DNA from 3 places in the Comamonas serinivorans genome. Region 3 is predicted to be linked to each of the others. Evidence: predicted binding sites of a transcription regulator. Region 3 holds the regulator's gene; each other region holds the start of a gene.
What was found. The regulator LexA, encoded in region 3, represses DNA repair genes until DNA is damaged. The targets are predictions, from matches to a motif close to ACTGTATNNNNATACAGT.
Positions count from the first base shown of each region.

Region 1: the regulator LexA is predicted to act here: its motif matches at 2,789-2,806, upstream of CCO03_RS16035 (VRR-NUC domain-containing protein).
Region 2: the regulator LexA is predicted to act here: its motif matches at 2,976-2,993, upstream of CCO03_RS09775 (DNA topoisomerase IV subunit B).

Region 1 is NZ_CP021455.1:3,756,888-3,763,060, forward strand. It holds gene CCO03_RS16020 (DsbA family oxidoreductase) at 1-527, shown strand, start outside; gene CCO03_RS16025 (NADPH-dependent FMN reductase) at 835-1,389, opposite strand; gene CCO03_RS16030 (carbonic anhydrase) at 1,842-2,357, opposite strand; gene CCO03_RS16035 (VRR-NUC domain-containing protein) at 2,832-4,892, shown strand; gene CCO03_RS16040 (ATP-dependent DNA helicase) at 4,889-6,173, shown strand, end outside.
Region 2 is NZ_CP021455.1:2,284,224-2,290,396, reverse strand. It holds gene CCO03_RS09780 (lytic transglycosylase domain-containing protein) at 1-719, opposite strand, end outside; gene CCO03_RS09775 (DNA topoisomerase IV subunit B) at 953-2,944, opposite strand; gene rnhA (ribonuclease HI) at 3,152-3,595, opposite strand; gene CCO03_RS09765 (class I SAM-dependent methyltransferase) at 3,764-4,720, opposite strand; gene gloB (hydroxyacylglutathione hydrolase) at 4,851-5,645, shown strand; gene CCO03_RS09755 (transglycosylase SLT domain-containing protein) at 5,723-6,173, shown strand, end outside.
Region 3 is NZ_CP021455.1:1,953,334-1,959,506, forward strand. It holds gene aceF (dihydrolipoyllysine-residue acetyltransferase) at 45-1,721, shown strand; gene CCO03_RS08265 (hypothetical protein) at 2,275-2,457, shown strand; gene CCO03_RS08270 (hypothetical protein) at 2,682-3,152, opposite strand; gene lexA (transcriptional repressor LexA) at 3,288-3,950, opposite strand; gene CCO03_RS08280 (asparaginase) at 4,036-5,043, shown strand; gene CCO03_RS08285 (zinc ribbon domain-containing protein) at 5,238-5,996, opposite strand; gene trhP (prephenate-dependent tRNA uridine(34) hydroxylase TrhP) at 6,144-6,173, opposite strand, start outside.

The DNA of each region.
Region 1 (6,173 bases), 1.8 Mb from region 3:
AGCTCAACCCCGACATGCCGCCCGAGGGCGAGGACCGCCTGGACCACCTGATGCGCAAGTACGGCCGCTCGGCCGACGAGCTGGCGGCCAACTGGCGCGCCATCCAGGAGCGCGGGGCCCAGCTGGGCTTCGAATTCGGGCCGCAGCAGGGCCGGCGCATCCACAACAGCTTCGACGCGCATCGCCTGATCCATTGGGCCGGCCTGCAGAGCGAGGCCGCGCAGCTGGCCATGAAGCAGGCCCTGCTGGCGGCCAACTTCACCCAGGGCGAGAACATCGACGACCCCGCGGCCTTGCTGCGCGCGGTGCAGGCGGCGGGCCTGGACGTGGAGGCGGCCCGCGCGGTGCTGGACAGCCAGCAGTTCGCCGACGAGGTGCGCCGGCAGGAAGGCTTTTTCCAGCGGGCCGGCATCCAGTCGGTGCCAGCCTTCGTCATCAACCACCGCCACCTCATCAGCGGTGGCCAGCCGCCCGAGGTGTTCGTGCAAGCCCTGCGCCAGCTGGCCCAGGCGCCCGACGCGGCCTGAGCCCACGAGTCGGCGGCGTGGCGGCAGCACGGCGCCCCCGGAGCCCCTCGCCAGGCTCGCGGGACGGGGCTGTTCACTGGGGCACCTAACGGCTCCTGACGGACGATCATCGACCCTCACGGGTAAGCCCGCGAGCTGTTGGATCGCCCGCCCAAAACCAAGGCCCGGGTTCAACCGGGCCTTGTGCCGTCTGCGGAGCGAACCATGCGATTCGCAAGACGTTTTATCGGGGTATATCCCCATTTCCATTCAAATATGAACGGAAATGGGGGCATACTGCCCAATCAATGAGCACCCACGCGCGCCATCAGGCCTTGCGGTGCACCTGCACCCAGGCCAGGAACTGGCTCATGTAGCCCTGCAGGAACTTGCGGCTGGCCTCGCCGATCTCGCCCTGCGCGTCAATCAGGCCGTCGCTCCAGCGGATGAACCCCTCGGGCTGGGCCATGACGGGCATGTCGAGGAACACCAGGATGTTGCGCAGGTGCTGCTGGGCCATGGCCGTGGCCGCAGCGCCCGGCGAGGTGCCGATGACCGCCGCAGGAATGCCGTTCCAGGCACCCTGGCCATAAGGGCGGCTACCGGCGTCGAGCGCGTTCTTGAGCAGCGCCGGCACGGAGCGGTTTTGCTCGGGCGTGACGAAGACGATGCCGTCCTGCGCCTTCACCTGGTCCTTGAGCGCCTGGAACACCGCCGGATAAGCCGCGTCGTCGTCGCGGTTGTACAGCGGCAGGTGAGCGATCTCGATGAGGCTGGCGTTGGCCTCGGGCGCGATCAGCTTCATCAGACCCTGAGCCAATTGGCGGTTGATCGAGGATGCGCTGGCACTGCCGACGACGAAACCGATGTTGGGCTTGCCCATGAAAACTCCTTGCGTGAATGGAAACGGGGTTCGCCGCGCCGGGCCGGTCCGGCGCACGAACGCCGCAGTGTCGCAGAGCCCCGGGTTCACCGCCATCGGCCGCCGCCAGATGCCAGGGGACCGCTGACTTCAGCACTTCGGAGATCGTGCGAAAGCGCTCAGGGTTGGAAGCCAGACGACCAATGAGCGAGTCCGACTTGCTAGGCTCATCGCGGGGCTGGAATCGGCCGACCAGGGCAGCGACACCACGGACGTGCATGCGCGGCGCAACGTGGGGGAGGCCGACATTCACACCCCTGCGCGCGGGCCGGCATCCCGGGCGTTGCCGGTGCGCCGGAAGCCGACGCGTGGTGAGGCTGGCACGGCCCTGGGCCACGCCCGGGTGTCCGGCTTCGGGGCGGCTGCTCGCGGGCCACAGCCAGCCGACGCGGCAGCCGCGAGCGTCGCGGCGATCAGCCCACGACTTCGATGCTGCCGTCGAGCGACATCAGCAGTGTTTCGACCGCCAGGTGGCGGTGGCGCTCGCCGATGGCCTCGCGCAGCCGGCGCAGTTGCACGCCATGCGCGGCGGTCTCGCTGGCGCGGCTGCTGGCGTGCGCCTCGCCCACGATCATCCGGTAGGCCCCGCAGTCGCGGTGGTCGATCACGATGACGCGTTCGATCTGGTGCAGCTGAATCGCCAGGCCCAGGTGGTCCCAGAAGGTCTTGTTCCAGGCCGGAAACCGGTCCGTCACGGCCCCCAGCGAGGCCCCGGCCAGCACGATGTGGTCGTACTTCTCGCGCAGCCCGCGGGCGTGCATGTAGCGCTCGATGTCGTCCATCAGGCGGAAGTCCATGCAGCTGAGCAGCAGGGCCTCCGTCGTGGCGGCGTGCGCGCGGGGCATCAGCCCCAGGCTCACGGCGGGCGCCAGCGTGGTCCAGCGCAGGAGCGCGCGGCGGGAGAGCAGGTGCTGGCAACAGGCGTGCATGAAGGTCTCCGATCAAGGCGTGGCGTGGGACGAGGTTCTGGCGTGTGATTCATTTACATGAATTCACAATAAATACTTAGGTATTACATTTTCAATTGGGCCGCAGGCCGACTGAAAAAGCAATCGGCGACACCGGTTGGGCAGGGAAAGCCCGGGGTGATGCGGTCGGGGCCAGCTGGCAGGTGTTCAACGGCCTGTCTGGCCTGGGGTGCAGCGGCCCTGGGACCCTGGCCGGTGTGAGATCGCCGAAGCCGTGGACCGGCAGGCCACCACGGTGGATCGCCCGCGCTCCAGCTCGCCCATCCTGGTCGTTCGAGCCGGCCCACACGCTGAAAGCCGCGACGCCGGGTCGGATCAGCCTGCTGCGTCAGCCCGGGCTCCGAACCGGCCGACACCGCCGCCAGCGCGCCCACGCCAGACGGTGTACATTGACTGTATGCATTCACAGCTCTCATGGCGCGCTGGGGCCGATTCATGAGCTTGCCGCCGCCCCGCCCCGCCCCGACGACGCCGTTCACCCGGCCTCCGTCTCAGGCGCTCTATTACCTGCACCACTTCAGGCAGGCGCTGGCCTGGCTGGCCGACCGGTATGCGGACGTGCTGCAGCCCGACGAACACGGCTTCATCCAGCAGTTCCACACGCTGCCGGAGTCCGCGCAGGCCCTGCTGGTGCGCCTGGTGATGCGGCGCGGCCCCTGGTTCCGGGCCAGCCGGCTGGTCTATGCCGAAATCCCCGACCTGGGCGCCGCCGCCGCGCCGCTGCTGCGGCAGGGCTGGCTGTCGGCCGACGCCCCCATGCGGCTGGACGAGCTGTTCGCCCTGCACACCAAGGCCGAACTGCTGCCGCTGCTGGGCACCGTGAGCGGCGCGGCACGGCTGCGAAAAGCCGAGCTGCTGCAGGCCTGGCAAGCGCAGGCCGGCGTGGCCGCCGACCACACGCAGACCTACGCCGACTGGCACCCGCAGGCCACCGAGCCGGTCTGGCGCCTGATGACGGACGCGCTGTGCGAGCGCCTGCGCCTGATGTTCTTCGGCAACCTGCACCAGGACTGGTCGGCCTTTGTGCTGGCCGACCTGGGCATTTTTCGCCACGAAACCGTGGCCTTCGACGCCGCCTCGCGCGCCTTCCAGTCGCCCGCCGACGTGGACCGCTACCTGACCATGGCCGCGTGTCGGCAAGACCTGGCCGATGGCGCCGACCCCGATGCCGTGCTGCAGCGCCTGGCCACCTGTGGCAGCGACAACGTGTGGCTGGAACGCCGGCGCGCCAAGGCCTTGTGGCAAGTCGGCCAGGCCTGCGAACGGCGCCAGGACTGGCCGCTCGCGCTCCGCGCCTACGCGCAAAGCAGCCACCCGGGCGCCCGCCACCGCCGCATGCGCGTGCACGAACGCCTGGGCGAGTTCAACGCGGCGCTGGCCCTGGCCTCGGCCGCGCAGGCCGCGCCCGAAGACGAAGCCGAACGCCAGCGCGTGGCCCGCATGCTGCCGCGCCTGCAGCGCCAGCTGGGGCTGCCGGTAAGCCGCGCGGCGGACCGGGCCCGCTTGCCTGCGCCGACGCGTCAGCGCGGCAGCGCCACGTCCGGCCCACCGCCCGCGTCAGCGGCGCCCGAGCAGCCAGCCGACGGGTGCACAGGTGGGCCCGACCTGCCGCCCCGCATCGCGCTGTGCCTGCCCCGCCCGGCCACGCCTCAGGCTGTGGAGGTGGTGGTCTGCCGGCACTGGCACCGCGACGAGGCGCCGGTGCACTACGTCGAGAACACGCTGTTCAATGCGCTGTTTGGCCTGCTGTGCTGGCCGGCGATTTTTGCGCCGGTGCCGGGTGCGTTCTTCCACCCGTTCCAAGCCGGCCCGGCCGACCTGAGCGCCGCCGACTTCGCGACCCGCCGCGCGTCCGAATTCGCGCGCTGCCTGGCGGCCCTGGACGACGGTTCACACGCCGCGCTGATCCGCGCACGCCATGCCGCCAAGCAGGGCCTGCAGTCGCCGTTCGTGCACTGGGGCGCGGTGACCGACGACCTGCTGGCGCTGGCGCTGCACTGCATCCCCGCGGCGCACCTGAAGGTGGTGTTCACGCGCTTGCTGCAAGACGTCACGGTCAACCGCTCCGGCTTTCCGGACCTGGTGCGCTTCTGGCCCGCCGAGCGCCGCTACGCCCTGGTCGAGGTCAAGGGCCCGGGCGACAAGCTGCAGGACAACCAACTGCGCTGGCTGCGCCATTTCGAGGCCCATGGCCTGCCCGTGCAGGTCTGCCACGTGTGTTGGGAAGACGACGCCGACCGCGACCCCGCCGAAGCCGCCCCTCAGGTGACCCAGGCTGCGCCGCGCGGCCGGGATGAGGCCGGGAACGAGCACCTCAATGCCGCCTGGGCCGACGCGCCCTGGCCCTTGTCGTCAAGGGCACCAGCGCTGCCGCCATCGCCGCTGCCGCCCACGCCAGGCGTTGCGGCTTCGGCGCCCCCCAGCCCTGCAACACGCCGGGCCCGCATCGCCACGGCCGTCACCACACCCGCAGCCCGGCGCGAGGCCCTGCCATGAACCCGGCGACCGTGGCCGTGCGCGCGCTGTGCGAGTTCGCCGCGCGATCGGGCGACCTCGACCTGCGCTTCACGCCCGCGCCCTCGGCGCTGGAGGGCATGGCCGGCCACGCGCGGGTGCGCTCGCGCCGCGCGCCCGGCTACGAAACCGAGGTCACCCTGTCCGGTCTGTACCAGGACGCGCTGCAGGTGCGGGGCCGCGCCGACGGCTTCGACCCCGAGGCGGGGCAGCTGGAAGAGATCAAGACCTACCGCGGCCAGCTGGACGGCGTACGTGACCACCACCGCGCCCTGCATCAGGCCCAGGCCCGCACCTATGGCCACCTGCTCTGCCAGGCGCGAGGGCTGACGCGGCTGCGTGTGGCGCTGGTCTACGTCAACGTCGACACCGATGCAAAAACGGTGCTCACCGAAGACTGCACCGCCGCCGAGCTGCAGGCGCACTTCGACCAGCTGTGCCAGCGCTACCTGAGCTGGGCCCGCGCCGAGGCCGCGCACCGGCTGGGCCGCGACGCCGCCATGGCCGGTCTGGCCTTTCCGCACGGCGACTTCCGCAGCGGGCAACGCGAGCTGTCCGTGGCGGTGTATCGCGCTGCGCGCCAGGGTGCACAAACGGGCAACGGGGCATGCCTCATGGCCCAGGCGCCCACCGGCATCGGCAAGACGCTGGGCACGGTGTTCCCCATGCTCAAGGCCATGGCGCATCAAGGGCTGGACAAGCTGTTCTTCCTGACCGCCAAAGGCACGGGCCAGGGCGTGGCGCTGCGCGCGCTGGCCCAGCTGCAACCACCGCCCTGGACGAACGAGCCCGCGCCGTCGCCCGCCTGTGCCACCGTGTCGTCCGATGCGGCATCCGCCACACCATCCGATGCCGCGCCCGATGCCGCGCCGGACGCAGCGGCCTGCCCCGCTGACGACCCACCCCTCGCGCCCGCTGCGCCCCGCCTGCGCGTGCTCGCCCTGCTGGCGCGTGACAAGGCCTGCGAGCACCCCGACAAGGCCTGCCATGGCGAGTCGTGCCCGCTGGCGCGGGGCTTTTTCGACCGGCTGCCGGCCGCACGCGCCGCCGCGCCGGCCCTGGCCGACTGGCACCCGGCCAGCGTGCGCACCCTGGCCCTGGCGCACGGCATCTGCCCCTATTACTTGGCCCAGGAGCTGGTGCGCTGGAGCGACGTCGTCGTCGGCGACTACAACCACTACTACGACAGCAGCGCCCTGCTGCACGCGCTCACGCGCGAGCAAGGCTGGCGGGTCGGCGTGCTGGTGGACGAGGCGCACAACC
Region 2 (6,173 bases), 330 kb from region 3:
TCGATGCGCCCGGGAAACAGCTTGAGCAGGTAAGCCAGGTAGCGCGCGCCGGTGCGCGCATTGATGCGCGGATCGGTCAGTTTCTCCTGCACCGTGCGTTTGGCATCGCCCACCACGCCATAGCGCTCGGCGGTGGCCGGCATCACCTGCATCAGGCCGATGGCGCCCATGGGGGACACGGCTTCGGGGTTGAAGCCCGATTCGGCCGCCGACACGGCCTTGAGCAAGGCGTAGTCCACCCCGTGCACGCGGGCCGCTTCCTGAAGGTGCTTGCGGTTGGCCTTGTAGCCCGGCAACTGGTCGAGCATGGCCAGGTGCCGCGGCAGGGTCAAGGCCTGTGCGGGCCGCGCCTGGGCAGGTCGCGCCTGCAGGCCTTCGGTGGTGCTGGCCGGCCCCGCCAGATCGCCCACGCGGTCGCTGCGCGGCAGCGCCACCGTCACCCCCGGCCCGGCATCCACACCGGCCCGCGCCGGGGTCTTGGAAAACAGCTCATAGCGCTCGTCGAGCTGCTGCGACGCGAAATGCGGCACACCGTCGCTGTCGACGAAGCCCCAGAGGTCGGCATGGGCCACGCCGGTGCAGGCGGTCAGCCCCAAAGCCAGCGCCAGGTGCGTCAAGCGCACCCGCAACCGCGCCCGCCAGCCAGGCCGGTGGATCGCGCGTGAGGAGCTCAAGCGCGGCATGTGGCCTGCGGCAGGGTGCCCGGCTTCGGTGCTCATGCAAACCATCGAAGGCTGCAGCCTTGCCAGAGGCGTCACCGCGTGCAAGCGACTGGCGGCCTGCCAGGGCTCCAGGGCATGAGCGGCCCGCGCCTGTTGCCGGCGCAGACCTTCGCCTGCCGGCACCATGCCCTGCCGGCGCGCCCCTGGCGCGCCACGTCGAAACCTTGCCATCATGCCAAGCCCCCTGTTCAGGACGCCCGTGCACATGCGCGATGCCGCCCGGCCATCGCTCACACGTCCACCTCGACCGAATCGCCATGCAGCTCCATCAGCTCGCGCCGGGCCGAAGCCTCGCCCTTGCCCATGAGCTGCGTCATCAGCGACGTGGTCTGCAACGCGTCCATGGCGCCCAATTGGACCGGCATCAGCCGGCGCGTGTCGGGATTCAGCGTGGTTTCCCACAATTGCTCTGCGTTCATTTCGCCCAGGCCCTTAAAGCGGCTCACGCTCCAGGCGCCCTCGCGCACGCCGTCCTTGCGCAGCTTGTCGATCATGGCCGCCAGCTCCCGCTCATCGAGCGCGTACTGCTTGCTCGCGGGCTTTTTGCCACGCGCGGGCGCATTCAGGCGGAACAACGGTGGGCGCGCCACGTGGATGTGGCCGGCCTCGATCAGCTTGGGGAAGTGGCGGAAGAACAGCGTCAGCAGCAGCACCTGGATGTGCGAGCCGTCGACGTCCGCGTCGGAAAGGATGCAGATCTTGCCGTAGCGCAACCCGCTCAGGTCGGGTTCGTCCTGCGGGCCATGGGGATCGACACCGATGGCCACCGAGATGTCGTGGATCTCGTTGTTGGCGAACAGGCGGTCGCGGTCGACCTCCCAGGTGTTCAGCACCTTGCCGCGCAGCGGCAACACGGCCTGGGTTTCCTTGTCGCGCCCCATCTTGGCGCTGCCGCCGGCCGAGTCGCCCTCGACCAGGAACACCTCATTGAGCGCGATGTCCCGGCTTTCGCAGTCGGTCAGCTTGCCCGGCAGCACGGCCACGCCGCTGCCTTTGCGTTTTTCCACCTTCTGGCCGGCCCGCTGGCGCGTCTGCGCCGCCTTGATGGCCAGCTCCGCCAGCTTCTTGCCCCATTCGACGTGCTCGTTCAGCCACAGCTCGAGCGCCGGCTTCACATAGCTGGACACCAGACGCACGGCGTCGCGCGAGTTCAGGCGTTCCTTGATCTGGCCCTGGAACTGCGGATCGAGCACCTTGGCCGACAGCACGTAGCTCGCCCGCGCGAACACGTCCTCGGGCATCAGCTTCACGCCCTTGGGCAGCAGGCTGTGCAGCTCGATGAAGCTCTTCACGGCCTGGAACAGCCCGTCGCGCAAGCCGCTGTCGTGGGTGCCCCCGGCGGTGGTGGGGATCAGGTTGACGTAGCTCTCGCGCACGTTGGCGCCGTCTTCGGTGAAGGCGACGCACCAGGCCGCGCCCTCGCCTTCGGCGAAGTTGTCGTCCTTCTTGCCGGCAAAGCCGCTGCCCTCGAACACCGGGATCACGGGGTCGCTGGCCAGCTCCTGCATCAGGTAGTCGCGCAGGCCGCCCTTGTACTGCCAGGTTTGGGTGTCGCGGCTTTTCTCGTCCGTCAGCGTGACCGACACGCCGGGCATGAGCACCGCCTTGCTGCGCAGCAGGTGGCGCAGCTCGTGCATGGGGTATTGGCTGCTCTCGAAGTATTTGCCATCGGGGTAGGCGCGTACGGTGGTGCCTTGCTTGCGCTCGCCAGCCTCCAGCGCCCGCACCACCAGCGGCTCGGTCACATCGCCGCCGGCAAAGACGATGGCGGCCCGCTTACCTTCGCGGTGCGACACGACCTCGAGCCGTGTGGACAAGGCATTCGTCACCGACACGCCCACGCCATGCAAGCCACCCGAAAAGCTGTAGGCCCCGCCCTGGCCTTTGTCGAACTTGCCGCCCGCATGCAGCCGCGTGAACACCAGCTCGACCACGGGGGCCTGCTCTTCGGGGTGCAGGCCAAAGGGGATGCCGCGCCCGTCGTCCTCCACACTGACCGACCCGTCGGCGTGCAGCGTGACCTTGATCTTCTTGCCAAACCCGGCCAGCGCCTCATCGGCCGCGTTGTCGATCACCTCCTGGATGATGTGCAACGGGTTGTCGGTGCGCGTGTACATCCCCGGCCGCTGCTTGACGGGCTCCAGCCCCTTCAGAACGCGGATGGAGCCCTCGCCATAGCTCGTGGCGGCGGGCTGAGATATCGATTGCGTGTTGCTGACCATGGGGCAATTTTAGCGTGGCAAGCAGCCAATGCCTGTGTATTTATACAGATGAGGGCCTGGCCTGAGCAGGCCCTGGCGGCAGAAGGCGCCGGGTGAACACCTCGCAGGGCCATGCGTCCTCGATGGCGTCATCAAGCCAATGAAGGGCAGTATTGGTCATTTCTCGTTTCAAATGAAACGGCGATGGCATGATACTGCCCAAATCCATCAACCCCGAACCAGGGCCACGCCCTTGTTCGCCAAGGCATCGGCGCGCTCGTTGCCTTCGTCGCCCGCGTGGCCCTTGACCCAGTGCCAGGTGATCTGGTGCGGCCCGGTGGACACGAGCTGGTCCAGCCGCTGCCACAGGTCCACGTTCTTGACCGGCTGGCCTGTGGATGTGCGCCAACCCTTGGCCTTCCAGCCCCGCACCCATTCGGTGATGCCCTGGCGCACGTATTGGCTGTCCAGGTAGAGGTTGACCTGGCAAGGCCGCTTGAGGGCCGCCAGCGCCTCGATCACGGCCTGCATCTCCATGCGGTTGTTGGTGGTGTTGGCCTCGCCGCCAAACAACTCTTTGGTGAAAGGCCCCGATCGCAACACCACCCCCCAGCCGCCAGGGCCCGGGTTGCCCTTGCAGGCGCCATCGGTGTAGATCACCACCGAATCCATTTTTGCAGTCAAAGCCGTTACCTCATGCTATTCAATGGAAGCCACACAATCATGTTTCAAGAAATTGATGGCCACTGCATCGACGGACGCTCCCCGCGCCGCCGATGCAAAGCGGCCGATTGTGGCGCAGTTGGCGACGCACGGACCTGCGCCCGACCGCACCAGGCATCAAGGCGGGGTGCGGGCCGTGGCAGGCGCCGGCCCGGGCGCCGGCGCCACGCGCGGTGCGCTGGGCGTGCGCTGCGCCACCACGGCCGCCTCGCCCTTGGCGGCCAGCGCCTTCCAGGGCTTGCCGATCAAGGTCGGGCCCGCGCTGCGCTTGATGGCCGTCACGCAGTAGGCCGCCCCCAGCACCGGCCACAGGCGCTCGCCCCAGCGGTCCATCCAGGCCAGGCGGGCCAGCCAGCTGGCACTGCGCGTGGCCGCGCGGTGACAGCCGTATTGCACCGGCCCCACGGCAAAGCCCAACAGGCGCAACCAGTCCGCCACACGCCAGGGGGCGATGAACTCGCCTTGCTCGGGCAGGTACAGGTCGCCGCCGCCCAGCCGCCGCCAGGCATGGCCCCGCCACTGGCGCGCCGCCCACAGGCTCAGCGGATTGATGCCACAGATCACCACACGGCCCTCGTTGACCAGCACACGTGCCACCTCGCGCAGGCAGGCGTGCGGATCGGGGCTGAACTCCAGCGTGTGGGGCAGCACCACCAGGTCCAGGCTTTCCTCAAAAAACGGCAGCGCGCGGGCATCGAGCACCAGTTGCGCAGCGGATGTCTCGCGTTCGGCCGAGTTGCCGGCTGCGGCTGATGGCCTGGCGGTGCACGCCGCGGTCGCCACTGCATCAGGCAAGGTGGTCGGCCCGACCGCTGGCGTGCGCAGCTGCTCATCGGGGGGCGCGGGGGGCTGCCCCTCGCCCGCACAGGGGGCGGCGCCGGCATCGATGGCGAGCCAGCGGTGCGGCATGCGGTTGGCCCGCAGGCCATCCACACGCGCGGCCCCGATTTGCAGCGCGTGGTAACCAAAGGCGTCGGCCACGGCCTGATCCAGCTGCGCCTCTTCCCAGGCCCGCAGGTATTGGCCCGGTGGCGTCAGATACCAATCATGGAGGGAAGCGGCGGTTCTTATAATCACAGCGGATTGCCCAACGGTTACCTGCCAGCAGTTTCAAGGCGCGCCGGCCGTCATCGCACATGGCCTCATGTGCCGGTGCAGAGGCGAGCGGTGAGCTTGGGTTGACGCAGCCTTCATCACGATCCCCATGCGCCACCTTCAACTGACCCCCCTGCCCGCCTTCAACGACAACTACCTGTGGCTGCTGGACGATGGCCAGCACGCCTTGGTCGTCGACCCCGGGGATGCGGCCCCCGTGCAGGCCGCTCTGGCTGAGCGCCACCTCACGTTGACGGCCATTCTAGTCACGCACCACCACGGCGATCACACCGGCGGCGTGGCCACGCTGAGGGACAGCACCGGCGCGCAAGTCTGGGGCCCGGCCCGTGAACGCATCCCGCAGCCCTTCACCCCGGTGCAGGCCGGTGACACCGTGGACGCCCTGGGCCTGAACTGGCAGGTTCTGGATGTGCCGGGCCACACGGCGGGGCACATCGCCTACGTGTGCCGCGACGTGGGCGGCAAGCCTCTGCTGTTCTGCGGCGACACGCTGTTTTCGGGCGGCTGTGGCCGCCTGTTCGAGGGCACGCCCGCGCAAATGCTGGACTCCCTGGATCAGCTGGCCGCGCTGCCGGGCGACACCCAGGTGTGCGCGGCCCACGAGTACACGCTGTCCAACCTGAAATTTGCGCGCGCCGTGGAACCTGGCAACGCCGACACGATCGAGTACCTGGCGCACTGTGAGGCCCTGCGGGCCGCCGGGCGTCCGACCCTGCCCAGCTCCATGGCCCTGGAGCGGGCCATCAACCCCTTTTTACGCGCCCGCCAGGACTCGGTGGCGCAAGCCGTGCAAGCCCATGCGAGTCTGGACACCATGGCGAGCCCAAATGACACGGTGGCGGTGTTTGCCGCCCTGCGCGAATGGAAGAACAACTTTTCATGAACGAATCGCTTTCGCCCCTGCGCCGCGCGTGTACAACACGCCTGTCCGCCCTGCCGCGTCGCCCGCTGTCGGCCTTGATGCTCGCCGTGTCGGTATTGGCCACGGGGTGCGCCACCCTGGACAACTCAGGCACCAGCGCCGATGCAAGCAGCCGCAAGCCCGCTCAGTCGACGCGCCTGGCCAGCCAGCCGGCGTCGGGAGAGATGGGTCCGCTGGAGGCAGGTCAGTTGAACCACCAGGGCGTGGCGCGCCTGGAAGCCCCCAACGACCTGTGGGAGCGCATCCGCCGCGGCTTTGCCATGCCCGATCTCGAAGGCGACCTGGTGCGCAGTCGCGAGGACTGGTACACCGAGCGGCCAGAATACCTGCTGCGCATGACCGAGCGCTCCCGCATGTACATCTTCCACGTGGTGGAAGAGCTGGAGCGGCGCAACATGCCCACCGAGCTGGCCCTGCTGCCCTTCGTCGAATCGGCCTTCAACCCGCAAGCCGTGTCGAGCGCCAAGGCGGCAGGCATGTGGCAGTTCA
Region 3 (6,173 bases):
CATGTCGTTTCCCCGCCTGCTTCGCTGTTCAGAAAGAGACAAACATGGCAACGATTGACGTCAAGGTTCCCGACATCGGCGATTTCTCTGAAGTGGCCGTGATCGAGGTGCTGGTCAAACCCGGCGACACCGTCGCCGCCGAGCAAAGCCTGATCACCGTGGAGTCCGACAAGGCCTCGATGGAGATCCCGTCGTCTGCGGCAGGCGTGGTCCAGGCGCTGCAGGTCCAGGTCGGCGACAAGGTGGCCGAAGGCTCGGTGATCCTCACGCTGGAGGTCCAGGGTGATGCGGCCCCGGCGCCCACACCCGCGCCTGCACCGGCCTCAGCCTCCGCACCCGCTCAGGCTGCGCCGGCCGCCGCCGAGCCTGCCCCGGCGCCGGCGGGTCAGGCTGGCCCGGTGGAGGTGCGTGTGCCCGACATCGGCGACTTCAAGGATGTCGCGGTGATCGAGGTGCTGGTCAAGCCCGGCGACAGCGTGCAGGCCGAGCAATCGCTGATCACCGTGGAATCGGACAAGGCGTCGATGGAAATCCCTTCGTCGGGGGCCGGCGTGATCGAGTCGCTGAGCGTGAAGGTGGGCGACGTCATCAACCAGGGTGATCTGATCGCGGTGCTCAAAGGGGCCGCGCCTGCGGCCTCGGGAGCACCTGTGGCCGCTGCACCCGCGGCCTCCGCGCCGCCTCCGGCCCAGTCGCCCACGTCGGCGCCTGCGCCCGCTGCTGCAACAGCCCATGCGCCGGCGCCGAGTGCAGCACCTGCGGCCCACGACCCCACGCGTTCGCCGGTGGGCCTGCCGTATGCCTCGCCCTCGGTGCGCAAGTACGCCCGCCTGCTGGGCGTGCCGCTCGACGAGGTCAAGGGGTCGGGCAACAAAGGCCGCATCCTCGAGGCCGATGTGCAGGCCTTCACCAAGTCCGTGATGGCCGGTGCCACCCAGACCAAGGCCCAGGTTGCCAAGGCGCCTGCCGGTGGCGGCGACGGCGCTGCATTGGGCCTGTTGCCCTGGCCCAAGGTCGATTTTGCGAAGTTCGGCCCGGTCGAGCGCAAAGACCTGTCGCGCATCAAGAAGATCAGCGGGGCCAACCTGCACCGCAACTGGGTGATGATTCCGCACGTCACCAACAACGACCTGGCCGACATCACCGAGCTCGAAGCCTTCCGCGTCTCGACCAACAAGGAGAACGAGAAGAGCGGCGTCAAGGTGACCATGCTGGCCTTCGTCATCAAGGCCGTGGTGGCTGCGCTCAAGAAACACCCGGAGTTCAATGCCTCGCTCGATGGCGACGCCTTGGTCTACAAGCAATACTTCAACATCGGCTTTGCCGCTGACACGCCCAATGGCCTGGTGGTGCCGGTGCTCAAGGACGCCGACAAGAAGGGCATCATCCAGATCAGCGCCGAGATGGGCGAGCTGGCCAAGAAAGCACGCGATGGCAAGCTGGGCGCCGCCGACATGCAGGGCGGTTGCTTCTCGATCTCGTCGCTGGGGGGCATCGGGGGCACGCACTTCACGCCCATCGTCAATGCACCTGAGGTCGCCATCCTGGGCCTGTCCAAGAGCAGCATGCAGCCCGTGTGGGACGGCAAGGCCTTCGTGCCGCGCCTGATGCTGCCCCTGTCGCTGTCGTACGACCACCGCGTCATCGACGGTGCCGCCGCCGCACGCTTCAACGCTTACCTGGGCCAGCTGCTGGCCGACTACCGCCGCATCGTGCTGTGAACGGCGCGACCGTGCGCGGCGAAGCGCCCAGCCGCCAGACTTGAGGCCAGGCACAGGGGCATACCTCACGGCCAACCCCTCAGGCCTGCGCGCACACCCTCGCGGCGGCCCCTCATCCGGCAGTCGTGCCTGGCCGCCGGCTGGAAATCGGCTTGCGCGTCCGTTTCTCCGGCCAAGTTGCACACCATGGTGCAGCCTGTTGACCAGGGATGCTGCATCTCAAGGCGTGGAGTATCGGTTTGTGGTTGATGAATAGACATCGAGCATGGCTGGATACCCTTCATTCTGCAAGCAACTGCGGGTTGGCAACCGATGGCACGCAGTCGTGACCCCGACGCATGGACCGAAGTACCGAGCCCAACCCTCGACCTACAACCTTTTGCAGTCGCACTGCTGAACATCACGCGTGGTGCGGGTGGTAATAGACGATGCCGCCACACAAAGCGCGTCGTCCGTCGTGGGTGTGGATGAGGCCAATGGCACTGCTCAACCAGGGCAGTGTGGTGGTGAACCTGCGCCCGCAGGGCGTGCTGGGTGACACGCAGGCAACCTCATGAGCCGCCTGCGCGAAGCCGTGGGCCAGCAGGTGGCAGGGGGCAGCATCTACCAGCAGCCCACGCGGGACCTGACGGTGGACAGCGAACCTGCCCCCCCCGAGTACCGTTTTGAAATTGAGGGTGTCAATACGGCAGAGGTGAATACCTGGGCCAAGAAAATGGTGGAGCTGCTGGGGTAGGCGCACCGAGGTGCGCCTGGGCGTTTCGGCCAGCACCATCGACGGGCGATGCCGCCAGCTTGCGGACGATGCCCATGTCGCGCCTGGCCTGGACACCGCGGTGAACCTGGTCGCCTCGACCCTCATGAACGGTGCCTGGGTCAACTTGGCAAGCTGACTAGCTCGACCAGCGTCACGGCCGACGGCCAGTGACCGCCCCGATGCAGGGGCGGCTCCTGAGCGAGTCAGGACTCCATGGCGGCGAGGCGCTCGAGTTCGTCGCACACGTCGCTCAAGCGACCCGACAGGCGCAGGCGCACCAGGCCCTGGCTGCCGTCTCCGTCCACCCAACGGATGGAGCGGAGCAGGGCTTTGGGGGTGTCACCTGCTGAGGGGCGGGGTGGCTCCGCATCCAACCCGGGTGGCATGGCGGCCGCAGCCGGCACGCTGTGCGCAGGGTTTTGCCACGCCTGCAGCGTGAGTGCGTCGTTGCGTTGCGTGAGCGTGCGCACCCCTTGTTGCATGCGGTGGGCCATGCGCGGCATGGCCTGAGAGCACAGGCGCATGCCTTGCGCCAGTTGCCGGCTGGGGCCATGCAGGCGGGCCGAGAGTTGGCTCAGGCCCGAGACGGCCTGTTCCAGCCAGATGCCAGCGTGGGCCAGGGCGTGCTGCGAACGAGCGGGGTGTGTTGTCCAAACAGTGTCATCAGCCTTCATCGGGAACCTCGTGAAACTGACGGCAGGATTGACCAGGGATCTCGCCACACAGGGTTGCATGGGCACAGGAGTGCCCCGCCGTGGCCCGGAGCCCCAGCGTCTTGCCACGCCTGCCACCTTGTGGCGAGCGGAAAACTACAAACTGATGGCGTTGCGAATGAGGCCGACCGCGCGCCCTTCGATCTCGAAGGGCTCGCCCGCGTGCACCACGATGGTGGCGTAGTCGGGGTTCTCGGCATGCAACTCGATGACGTCGTGGTTGCGGTGAAACCGCTTGACGGTGACCTCTTCGCCCAGTCGGGCGACGATGATTTGCCCGTTGCGGGCTTCGCGCGTGGCGCTGACGGCGAGCAGGTCACCATCGAGGATGCCGGCATCGCGCATGGACATGCCGCGCACGCGCAGCAGGTAGTCGGGCTTTTGGGCGAACAGGCTGGATTCGACCACGTAGGTCTGATCGACGTGCTCTTGCGCCAGGATGGGCGAGCCCGCCGCCACGCGGCCCACCAGCGGCAGCGACAGCTGGTTCAGGCCGGGCAGGGTGGCTTGGCGCACATCTTTGCCGCTGCTGCCGGTCCAGTTCTTGAGCCGGATGCCGCGCGAGGTGCCACTGACCAGCTCGATCACGCCTTTGCGGGCCAGGGCCTGCAGGTGCTCTTCCGCGGCGTTGGCCGATTTGAACCCCAGCGCAGCCGCAATTTCGGCGCGTGTGGGTGGCGCACCGGTGCGTGCGATGTTGTTGCGCACGAGTTCGAGGACCTGTTGCTGACGGGTGGTGAGCTTGGGCGTGCTGGGCATGCGTAGACTCCGGTCGGGTTGGCATTCAGAGGAATGCTACTGGTTGTTCATACAGTGCATGTATTTTTATCCAGTTTTCTGAACGATGCAAGAGCCAGCAACAAAAATCGTGGTGTTGGGCACGGGTGGCACGATTGCCGGCCTGCAGACCGCCGGTCCACCGGGCACGTATCGGGCTGGCGCCTTGCCCTTGGCCCAGCTGTTGCCCGAAGGCGCCGACCTGGAGCGCGTCGATGTGGCGCACATCGACAGCAAGGACATGGACCTGGCGGTGTGGCGGCAGCTGACGGTGCAGGTGGCGCAGGCCCTGGGGCGTGATGAGGTGGCCGGCGTGGTCATCACGCATGGCAGCGACACCCTGGAGGACACGGCCTGGTTGCTACACAGCCTGTTCGCATCTTCGGGCAAGCCCGTGGTGTTGACCTGTGCGATGCGGCCCGCCGATCACCCCGCGCCCGACGGGCCGGGCAACTGGCGTGACGCGCTGGCCGTGGCGCGCGACGGCGGGGCGGGGCACCGCGGGGTGTTGGTGGTGTGCGCCGGGCAGGTGCACGGGGCCCGCGGGGTGCGCAAGCAGCATGGCTGGGCCGTGGACGCCTTTGGCTCAGGCCAGGCCGGCGCCTTGGGCGCCGTGAACAACGGCCAGGTGCATTGGTTTCGTGAGCCGATCCGGCCCGCGGTGGATTCTGGCTTGAACGAGGCTTCTGCTGTCGGTGAGTCGCTGTGGCGCACGCTGCTGTCGCCGCCGTGGCCTGAGCAGCTGCGCACGCAGGTCCACCAAGCGCTGCTGAGGCGGGACTGGCCCTGGGTGGCGGTGGTGCACAGCGCTGCCCTGGCCGATGCGCGCAGCCTGCGGGCGTTGGTCGACGCGGGTGTGCAAGGCCTGGTGGTTGCCGGCACCGGGTCTGGCACGGTGCATCGCGATTGGCTGCCGGTGCTGGCGAGCTTGCCTGAGTCCGTGCCCTGGGTGCTGTGCAGTGCCTGCGAGATGGCGGGCATGCCCTTGACCGAACAGGCCGGGTGGTCGGCCCTGGACCTGACGCCGCGCAAGGCGCGCATCAGCCTGGCCTTGATGCAGCTGGCCCTGGGCTGAGGCAGCGCCGGCCTCGATGGGGCCGGCCCGCCGCGTCCGGCGCCAAGCCCATGGCGTAGGTTGCTTGATCGAGGAATTGCGGCGGTTGGCCGTCGGTCGGGTCAGGTTGCTAGGAGTAGCGACTTGTCGCCGATTTCACATGATCGGCAATGGCTGGATACTGCTTTGGGTGATCAGCCGCCATCACTGCGCGATCAACCACCGCCGCTGCCGCGGCGCAGGGCATCCTGCTGCTCGCGCATGCGCCTGCACTGCGGGTGGCTGCTGTTCGCGGAACATTGGCTTTGCATGCAGGCGGCCCGCGCCAGAAACGCTTGTCCCTGGCAGGCTTGCTCGGGCGATGGTCTGGGTGGCGGAGCGGGCGTGGGGTCCGCAGCGGCAACAGGGGGGGGCGCTTCAGCCACGCGCGGTGCCGGTGGGGGCTCTGGGCGCTGCGGTTTGACCTCTTTGGGTTTGGCCTTGGGTTTGGGGGCGGGCGCAGGCTTGACCGGGGAAGGATGGCTGGCAGCGGCTGCGGCGACCGGTGCCGACGCGAGGGACGGTGGCGCCGTCGCCACGGGCACGTAGCTCGGAAACTCGGCCAATGCGGGCGCGGGCGGCGTGGCGGCTGCCTCCCGCACGCTCACCGCATCGGGCAGCGCCGCACTCGCCGTGGGCGTGTGGGGCTGGAAGCTGCCGGTCGCCTGCTGGGCCGAGGTCTGGCGTGCCGCGTCTTCGGTGAAATACCACCAGGCGCAACCCAGCGCCAACACGCCGACGACCAGGGCTGCGGATGCGGGCCGCAGCAGGCCGGTTCGGGGTGTGTGGACGTCGATGCGACGGCGGCGGCGACGCTTGCGGGCGGGCAGCAGCTCGCCCGTGTTCAGGTCGACCATCAGCTTGGCGCAGGAGCTGCAGAACTTGGCGTTGCCGCGGTTCTCTGCTGCGCAATGGGGGCAAACAATGCTGGACATGCTCAGCCCACGCTCCTGCTGTGCACCGTGCGACGGCTTGGGGAGGCGTGGGAGCCAGAATTATTCCGCAAAAATGTCTCACTGTGTAACCAGTGTGAAAGTTTGCGATGAGAGGCAGGTGGGTGCGCCGGGCGGCGCACCGCACGGTCACGGCGTGGGCTGCAGCAAGCGAGCAAT